Regions from separate parts of the Streptomyces sp. NPDC055254 genome, predicted to be linked through region 1. Evidence: riboswitches for the same ligand, from Rfam matches in the RefSeq annotation. Region 1 holds a riboswitch; the other holds the start of a gene.
The links. Region 1 has a riboswitch for glycine ahead of gcvT (glycine cleavage system aminomethyltransferase GcvT). Riboswitches for the same ligand answer to the same signal wherever they lie in the genome.
Positions count from the first base shown of each region.

Region 1 (3,398 bases):
CCATGTCGACCTGTCCGGTCTCGTCGACGTGGTACGGGACCACGTTGTAGAGCTTGCCGGAGAAGTTGATCTTCATGCCGTGGGTCAGGTGACCACCGTGGGCCAGGTTCAGGCCCATGATCGTGTCGCCCGGCTTCAGCAGCGCGAACATCGCGGCGGCGTTGGCCTGCGCACCCGAGTGCGGCTGCACGTTCGCCGCCTCGGCGCCGAACAGCGCCTTGATGCGGTCGATCGCGATCTGCTCGACGACGTCGACGTGCTCGCAGCCGCCGTAGTAACGGCGGCCCGGGTAGCCCTCGGCGTACTTGTTGGTCAGGACGGAGCCCTGGGCCTCCATGACGGCGACCGGAGCGAAGTTCTCCGAGGCGATCATTTCCAGGGTCGACTGCTGGCGCACGAGTTCGGCGTCGACGGCGGCGGCGACGTCCGGGTCGAGCTCGTGGAGAGGGGTGTTCAGCACAGACATCAAGATCCCCTGAGGTCAGTTGTCGGAGTGGGTGAGCGCGGCGTACTCCTCGGCGGAGAGCAGGTCGGCCGGCTCCTCCGAGACGCGCACCTTGAACAGCCAGCCACCCTCGAACGGGGCCGTGTTCACGAGCGCCGGGTCGTCCACGACGTCCTGGTTGAACTCGACGACCTCGCCGGAGACGGGGGAGTACAGGTCGCTGACCGACTTGGTCGACTCCAGCTCGCCGCAGGACTCGCCCGCGGTCACCGTGTCGCCGACCGCGGGAAGCTGGGCGTAGACGACGTCACCGAGCGCGTTGGCCGCGAACTCGGTGATGCCGATCGTCGAGACGCCGCCCTCGGCGTCCGACAGCCACTCGTGCTCCTTGCTGTAACGCAGCTGCTGGGGGTTGCTCATGGCCTGATTCTCCTGGATGCGGGGGAGTGGATGCGAACAGCGGTCTTGGGTACTGAGACGGAGCCGTACGGGTTCCCGTACGGCCGCGCGTGCGGTGAAGGCGTGTGCGGAACTACTTCTGCCGCTTGTAGAACGGCAGGGCAACGACCTCGTACGCCTCATGCGTACCGCGAATGTCGACGCCGACGCCGGAGGTTCCGGGCGCGGCGTGCGCCGCGTCCACGTACGCCATCGCGATCGGCTTGCCCAGCGTCGGGGACGGGGCGCCGGAGGTGACCTCGCCGATGACCCGGCCGTCCGCGACGACCGGGAAACCGGCGCGCGGGACACGGCGGCCCTCGGCGATCAGACCGACCAGCTTGCGCGGCGCCTTGGTGGCGGCCCGCTCGGCGGCGGCCTCCAGCGCGGCGCGGCCGACGAAGTCCCCCTCCTTCTCGAACTTCACGACCCGGCCCAGCCCCGCGTCGAAGGGGGTGAGCTCCGTGCTCAGCTCGTGCCCGTACAGCGGCATGCCCGCCTCCAGGCGCAGCGTGTCGCGGCAGGACAGGCCGGCCGGCACCAGGCCGACGCCCTCCCCCGCCTTGGTCAGGGCCTGCCACAGCTCCACGGCGTGCTCGGGGGCGACGAACAGCTCGAAGCCGTCCTCGCCGGTGTAGCCGGTACGCGCGATCAGCGCGGGCACCCCGGCCACCGTGCCCGGCAGGCCGGCGTAGTACTTGAGGCCGTCCAGGTCGGCGTCGGTGAGCGAGGCGAGGATGCCGGGGGACTCCGGTCCCTGCACCGCGAGCAGCGCGTACGCGTCGCGGTCGTCGCGGACCTCGGTGTCGAAGCCGGCGGCGCGCTCGGTCAGGGCGTCGAGGACGACCTGGGCGTTGGAGGCGTTGGCGACGACCATGTACTCCGTCTCGCCCAGCCGGTAGACGATCAGGTCGTCGACGATGCCGCCGTCGGCCCGGCAGATGTGCGTGTAGCGGGCGCGGCCGACGCCGACCGTGGAGATGTTCCCGACCAGCGCGTAGTCCAGGGCCTTCACGGCCTCCGGGCCGGTCAGCGTGATCTCGCCCATGTGGGAGAGGTCGAAGAGACCGGCCTTCGTGCGGACGGCGTTGTGCTCGTCGCGCTCGCTGCCGTACCGCAGCGGCATGTCCCAGCCCGCGAAGTCGGTCATGGTCGCACCGAGGGAGCGGTGCAGCGCATCGAGGGCGGTCAGACGGGGGGCAGTGCTCATGGGTGTGGCTCCCGGGTCCCAGGGCATCGACATGACATGACGAGGACGTTCCTCCCCATCTGTCATCGGAACCTGAGAGGTTCGCCGCGAGCTCCGTCGATCGTTCGGGACGGGATTCGCGACTTGCACCTTGGGTGGAGCACGCGCCTCACGGAGAGTGGGGACACGGCTCGCTTTTCAGATCTGCCTCATCCACGCGGTACGGGGCCTGAGAGATTCAAGGGAGGTTCTTGCTCCTTCGGCGCCCGCGCACGGCCTTGCGGCGTGCCGGGACTCTCCCGCGCGGATTCAAGCGGCCGGTATGCAGTTGGTCCAGATGGCGCACATCATTGCACGCCACCGCGGTGATCGGGCGTACGGGTCCGAAAGACGGCGCGGACCCGCGGCGGGCCGGACCGGAACCGGCCATGCGAGATGACCGTCTCTTTACACTCAGTGGGCAAGGGTCCTGGCGACCCGATTCGGGGGAGGCGACACTGTGCGGAGATTCGGAGTGGTGACGACGACGGGAACCGTGGACGCGGTGCCCGCGCGGCGCGGCCCGCGCGCGTGCGGGGGAGCGGCCGGGGCGGGCGCGGCAACCGTGCGCGACCTGCGCGGACCGGAGGTGCGCGGCCCGCACCGGCTCCGCTTCGCCGCGGGCGACATCGTGGTGGTCTCCGGCCTGCCCGGCGGCGGGAAGAGCACGCTGATCGAGCGGGCGGCCGCCGCGGACGGCGCCGTCGACTCGCAGAACACCCGCGAGCGCTGGGAGCACCGGATGCCCTCGGCGCTGCCCTACGCGGTGTACCGGCCGCTCGTCCGCGTCGCGCACTACCGGGGGCTGTGGCGGCTGCTGCGCTCGGGCGCCTCCCTCGTCGTCCACGACTGCGGTACGCAGAGCTGGGTACGGGGCCTGCTCGCGGCCGCCGTGCGCCGCCGGGGCAGCGCACTGCACCTGCTGCTCCTGGACACCAGCCCCGAGGAGGCCCTCGCCGGGCAGCGGGCGCGGGGCCGGAGCGTGTCGGCGTACGCCTTCGCCCGGCACCGCGCGGCGGTGGGCCGGCTGCTGCGCGAGGCCGAGGCCGGCCGGCCGCCGGCGGGCTGCGCCTCGGTGGTGCTCCTGGACCGTGCCTCGGCGGCCGCCGTGACCGGCATCGACTTCCCCGCGTAACCTTCGGCACGACGACGGGGCGGGACCACACGGAGGCAGGGGAACATGCAGGGCAGCGGCTGGCCGGGCAACGAGCTGGAGCGGGTGCTGGGGGCGGCGCTCGGGCAGAGGGACGCGGGTGCGCGGATCCTGGAGGTGCTCGGGCGCAGCGA
Region 1 covers NZ_JBSGQV010000001.1:230,745-234,142, reverse strand. Annotated here, with positions in the region: gene glyA (serine hydroxymethyltransferase) at 1-466, opposite strand, end outside; gene gcvH (glycine cleavage system protein GcvH) at 482-865, opposite strand; gene gcvT (glycine cleavage system aminomethyltransferase GcvT) at 978-2,093, opposite strand; glycine riboswitch at 2,281-2,384, opposite strand; gene ACWFQ8_RS01040 (AAA family ATPase) at 2,590-3,246, shown strand; gene ACWFQ8_RS01035 (enhanced serine sensitivity protein SseB) at 3,292-3,398, shown strand, end outside.

Region 2 (3,398 bases), on a different contig from region 1:
TCTGGTGGAGGCCGGCGAGGACGAGCTGGTACGGATGCTCGGGCGCTCGCACGGCGTCGGCCTGTACCGGATGGCGCTGGGACTGGACGACCGGCCCGTGGTCGCGGAGCGGGACACGAAGTCGGTTTCGGTGGAGGACACCTTCGACGTGGACCTGCACGACCGGGTGCGCATCCGCAACGAGGTGCAGCGGCTCGCGGACCGGTGCGTGCGGCGGCTGCGGGAGTCCGGGCACTCCGGGCGCACCATGGTGCTCAAGGTGCGCCGGTACGACTTCTCCACGCTGACGCGCTCCGAGACGCTGCGGGGGCCCACCGACGACCCCGCCGTGGTCCGGGAGGCCGCGGCGCGGCTGCTGGAGGGCGTGGACACCACGGGCGGCGTGCGGCTGCTGGGCGTGGGTGTGACGGGGCTGGCCGACTACACGCAGGAGGACCTGTTCGCCCAGGCGTCGGCCGCCGAGCCGGCCAGGCCGGACCCCGGGGAGGCGGACGCCCCCGAAGGGGCCGGTGGGGCCGGTGGCGCGGCTGGGGCGGTGGAGGCGGCCGCGGGCGCGGAGCCGCCGGCGGGGGAGGGGGAGCCGGGGCCGGCGGCGGAGCGGAGGTGGGTGGCGGGGATCGACGTACGGCACGCGGTGCACGGGCCCGGGTGGGTGCAGGGCAGCGGGGTCGGGCGGGTGACCGTGCGGTTCGAGCGGCCCGGATCGGCGCCCGGCCGGGTGCGGACCTTCCGGGTGGACGACCCCGAGCTGGAGCCGTCCGATCCGCTACCGCTGGTGGGGGACGCGGGTCCGCCCTGACCCGGGAGGCGGACCGGCCGGCGGCGCTCAGGCTCCGCCCGTACGGCCCTCCTCGCCCGCGAGGCGGCCGAAGTCCCGGTCGGTGGAGGCGGGGGCGGGAGGCTGGTGGAACTCCGAGGGGAGGGTCACGTCCAGGCCGTAGTGGTGGTAGAGCTGCAGCTCCTGTTCCGGCGAGAGGTGGCGGCCGACACCGAAGTCGGGGGCGTCCTTGATCAGCGAGCGGTCGAAGGGCACCCGCAGGGTCTCGCCCACCAGCTCGCTCGGCTCCAGCGGGACGAAGGCGTCCCGGCCGAACAGTCCCGTCCGGACGGCGGCCCACTCCGGGACGCCCGTGGCATCGTCGAGGTAGACCTCGTCAACTGTTCCGATCTTGGTGCCATTGCGGTCGAACGCCTTGCGGCCGATCAGGCTGCGCGGATCGATGTCGGTCTGCACGGTCCCTCCATAGGGTCGCAACTCCTCCGTAATGACTACAGAAGTGCATATTGTGAAAGCAGGCCACTCGGGGAGCGCCCGGATCCTCGCTGGTAGGCTGGGTGGTGGCTGTCGACCCTGTGCGGGAGAGTCCTCCGAATGAAGTGACGGAGGCGCCGAAGGAGCAAATCCTCCCCGGAATCTCTCAGGCATACGTACCGCACGGACGAGGCCACTCTGGAAAGCAGGGGCGGCTACCGGGCGCACAGTGCCGGTGCCTCTCCTCACCGACGGTGAAAGCCGGACCTCTCCAGGGGCGCGCCTACCCGGCATCGGCCGGGGCAGCCCCGTGCGGTCCGGTGAAACTCTCAGGTTGAGATGACAGAGGGGGAGGCCGTCCGGGTGCCCGCGCCGTGGTGCCCCTCGCAGGTCATACGACCAGGAGGCCTCCGTACATGACCGCCAACCGCATTCCGCTCTCCCAGCTGGAGCGAGGCATTCCCTTCGAGCAGCGCCACATCGGCCCGGATGCCGAGGCGCAGGCGAAGATGCTCGCCCAGGTGGGCTACGGCTCCCTGGACGAACTGACCGCCGCCGCGGTGCCGGATGTGATCAAGACCGCGGAGGCCCTCGACCTGCCCGATGCCCGGACCGAGGCCGAGGTGCTGGCCGAGCTGCGCTCCCTCGCCGAGCGCAACCAGGTCCTCTCCTCGATGATCGGCCTCGGCTACTACGGGACCTTCACGCCGCCGGTGATCCTGCGCAACGTGATGGAGAACCCGGCCTGGTACACGGCGTACACGCCGTACCAGCCGGAGATCTCGCAGGGCCGCCTGGAGGCGCTCCTCAACTTCCAGACCGTCGTCGCCGACCTGACCGGGCTGCCCACCTCCGGCGCCTCGCTGCTCGACGAGGGCACGGCCGCGGCCGAGGCCATGTCGCTGGCCCGCCGCGTGGGCAAGGTCAAGGACGGTGTCTTCTTGATCGACGCCGACGCCCTGCCGCAGACCATCGCCGTGATCGAGACCCGCGCCGAACCCACGGGCGTGGAGGTCGTCGTCGCGGACCTCTCGGACGGCATCCCGGCCGAGATCGCGGAGCGCGGCGTCTTCGGCGTGCTGCTCCAGTACCCGGGCGCCTCCGGCGCCGTCCGCGACATCAAGCCGCTCATCGACGAGGCGCACGCCCTCGGTGCGATCGTCACCGTCTCGGCCGACCTCCTCGCGCTGACCCTGCTGACCTCCCCCGGCGAGCTGGGCGCGGACATCGCCGTCGGCACCACGCAGCGCTTCGGTGTCCCGATGGGCTTCGGCGGCCCGCACGCCGGCTACATGGCCGTCCAGGCCAAGCACGCCCGCTCCCTCCCCGGCCGCCTCGTCGGCGTGTCCGTGGACGCGGACGGCAACAGGGCGTACCGCCTGGCCCTGCAGACGCGCGAGCAGCACATCCGCCGCGAGAAGGCCACCAGCAACATCTGCACCGCGCAGGTCCTGCTGGCCGTCATGGCCGCGATGTACGCCGTCTACCACGGCCCCGACGGCCTGCGGACGATCGCCCGCCGCACCCACCGCTACGCCGCCCTGCTCGCCGCGGGCCTGACGGCCGGCGGGGTCGAGGTCGTGCACGGCGCGTACTTCGACACGATCACCGCCCGTGTGCCGGGCCGCGCCGCCGAGGTCGTCGCCGCCGCCCGCGAGGGCGGGGTCAACCTCTTCCGCGCCGACGCCGACCACGTCTCCGTCGCCTGCGACGAGACCACACTGCGCGCCGACATCGACGCCGTCTGGGCCGCCTTCGGCGTCTCGGCCGACATCGAGGCGCTGGACGCGACCACCGCCGACACGCTGCCCGAGGCCCTGCTGCGCTCGGACGACTACCTGACCCACCCGGTCTTCCACCAGCACCGCTCCGAGACCGCGATGCTGCGCTACCTGCGCAAGCTGTCGGACAAGGACTACGCGCTGGACCGCGGCATGATCCCGCTGGGCTCCTGCACCATGAAGCTCAACGCGACCACCGAGATGGAGCCGGTGACCTGGCCCGAATTCGGTCAGCTGCACCCGTTCGCACCGGTGGAGCAGGCCGAGGGGTACCTCACGCTCATCACCGAGCTGGAGGAACGTCTCTGCGAGGTGACCGGCTACGACAAGGTCTCCATCCAGCCCAACGCCGGCTCCCAGGGCGA
Region 2 covers NZ_JBSGQV010000036.1:58,660-62,057, reverse strand. Annotated here, with positions in the region: gene ACWFQ8_RS26570 (DNA polymerase IV) at 1-799, shown strand, start outside; gene ACWFQ8_RS26565 (PRC-barrel domain-containing protein) at 827-1,234, opposite strand; glycine riboswitch at 1,347-1,444, shown strand; gene gcvP (aminomethyl-transferring glycine dehydrogenase) at 1,669-3,398, shown strand, end outside.
Region 2: it holds a riboswitch for glycine, as region 1 does, so the genes downstream of both, gcvP (aminomethyl-transferring glycine dehydrogenase) here and gcvT (glycine cleavage system aminomethyltransferase GcvT) in region 1, are expected to answer to the same signal.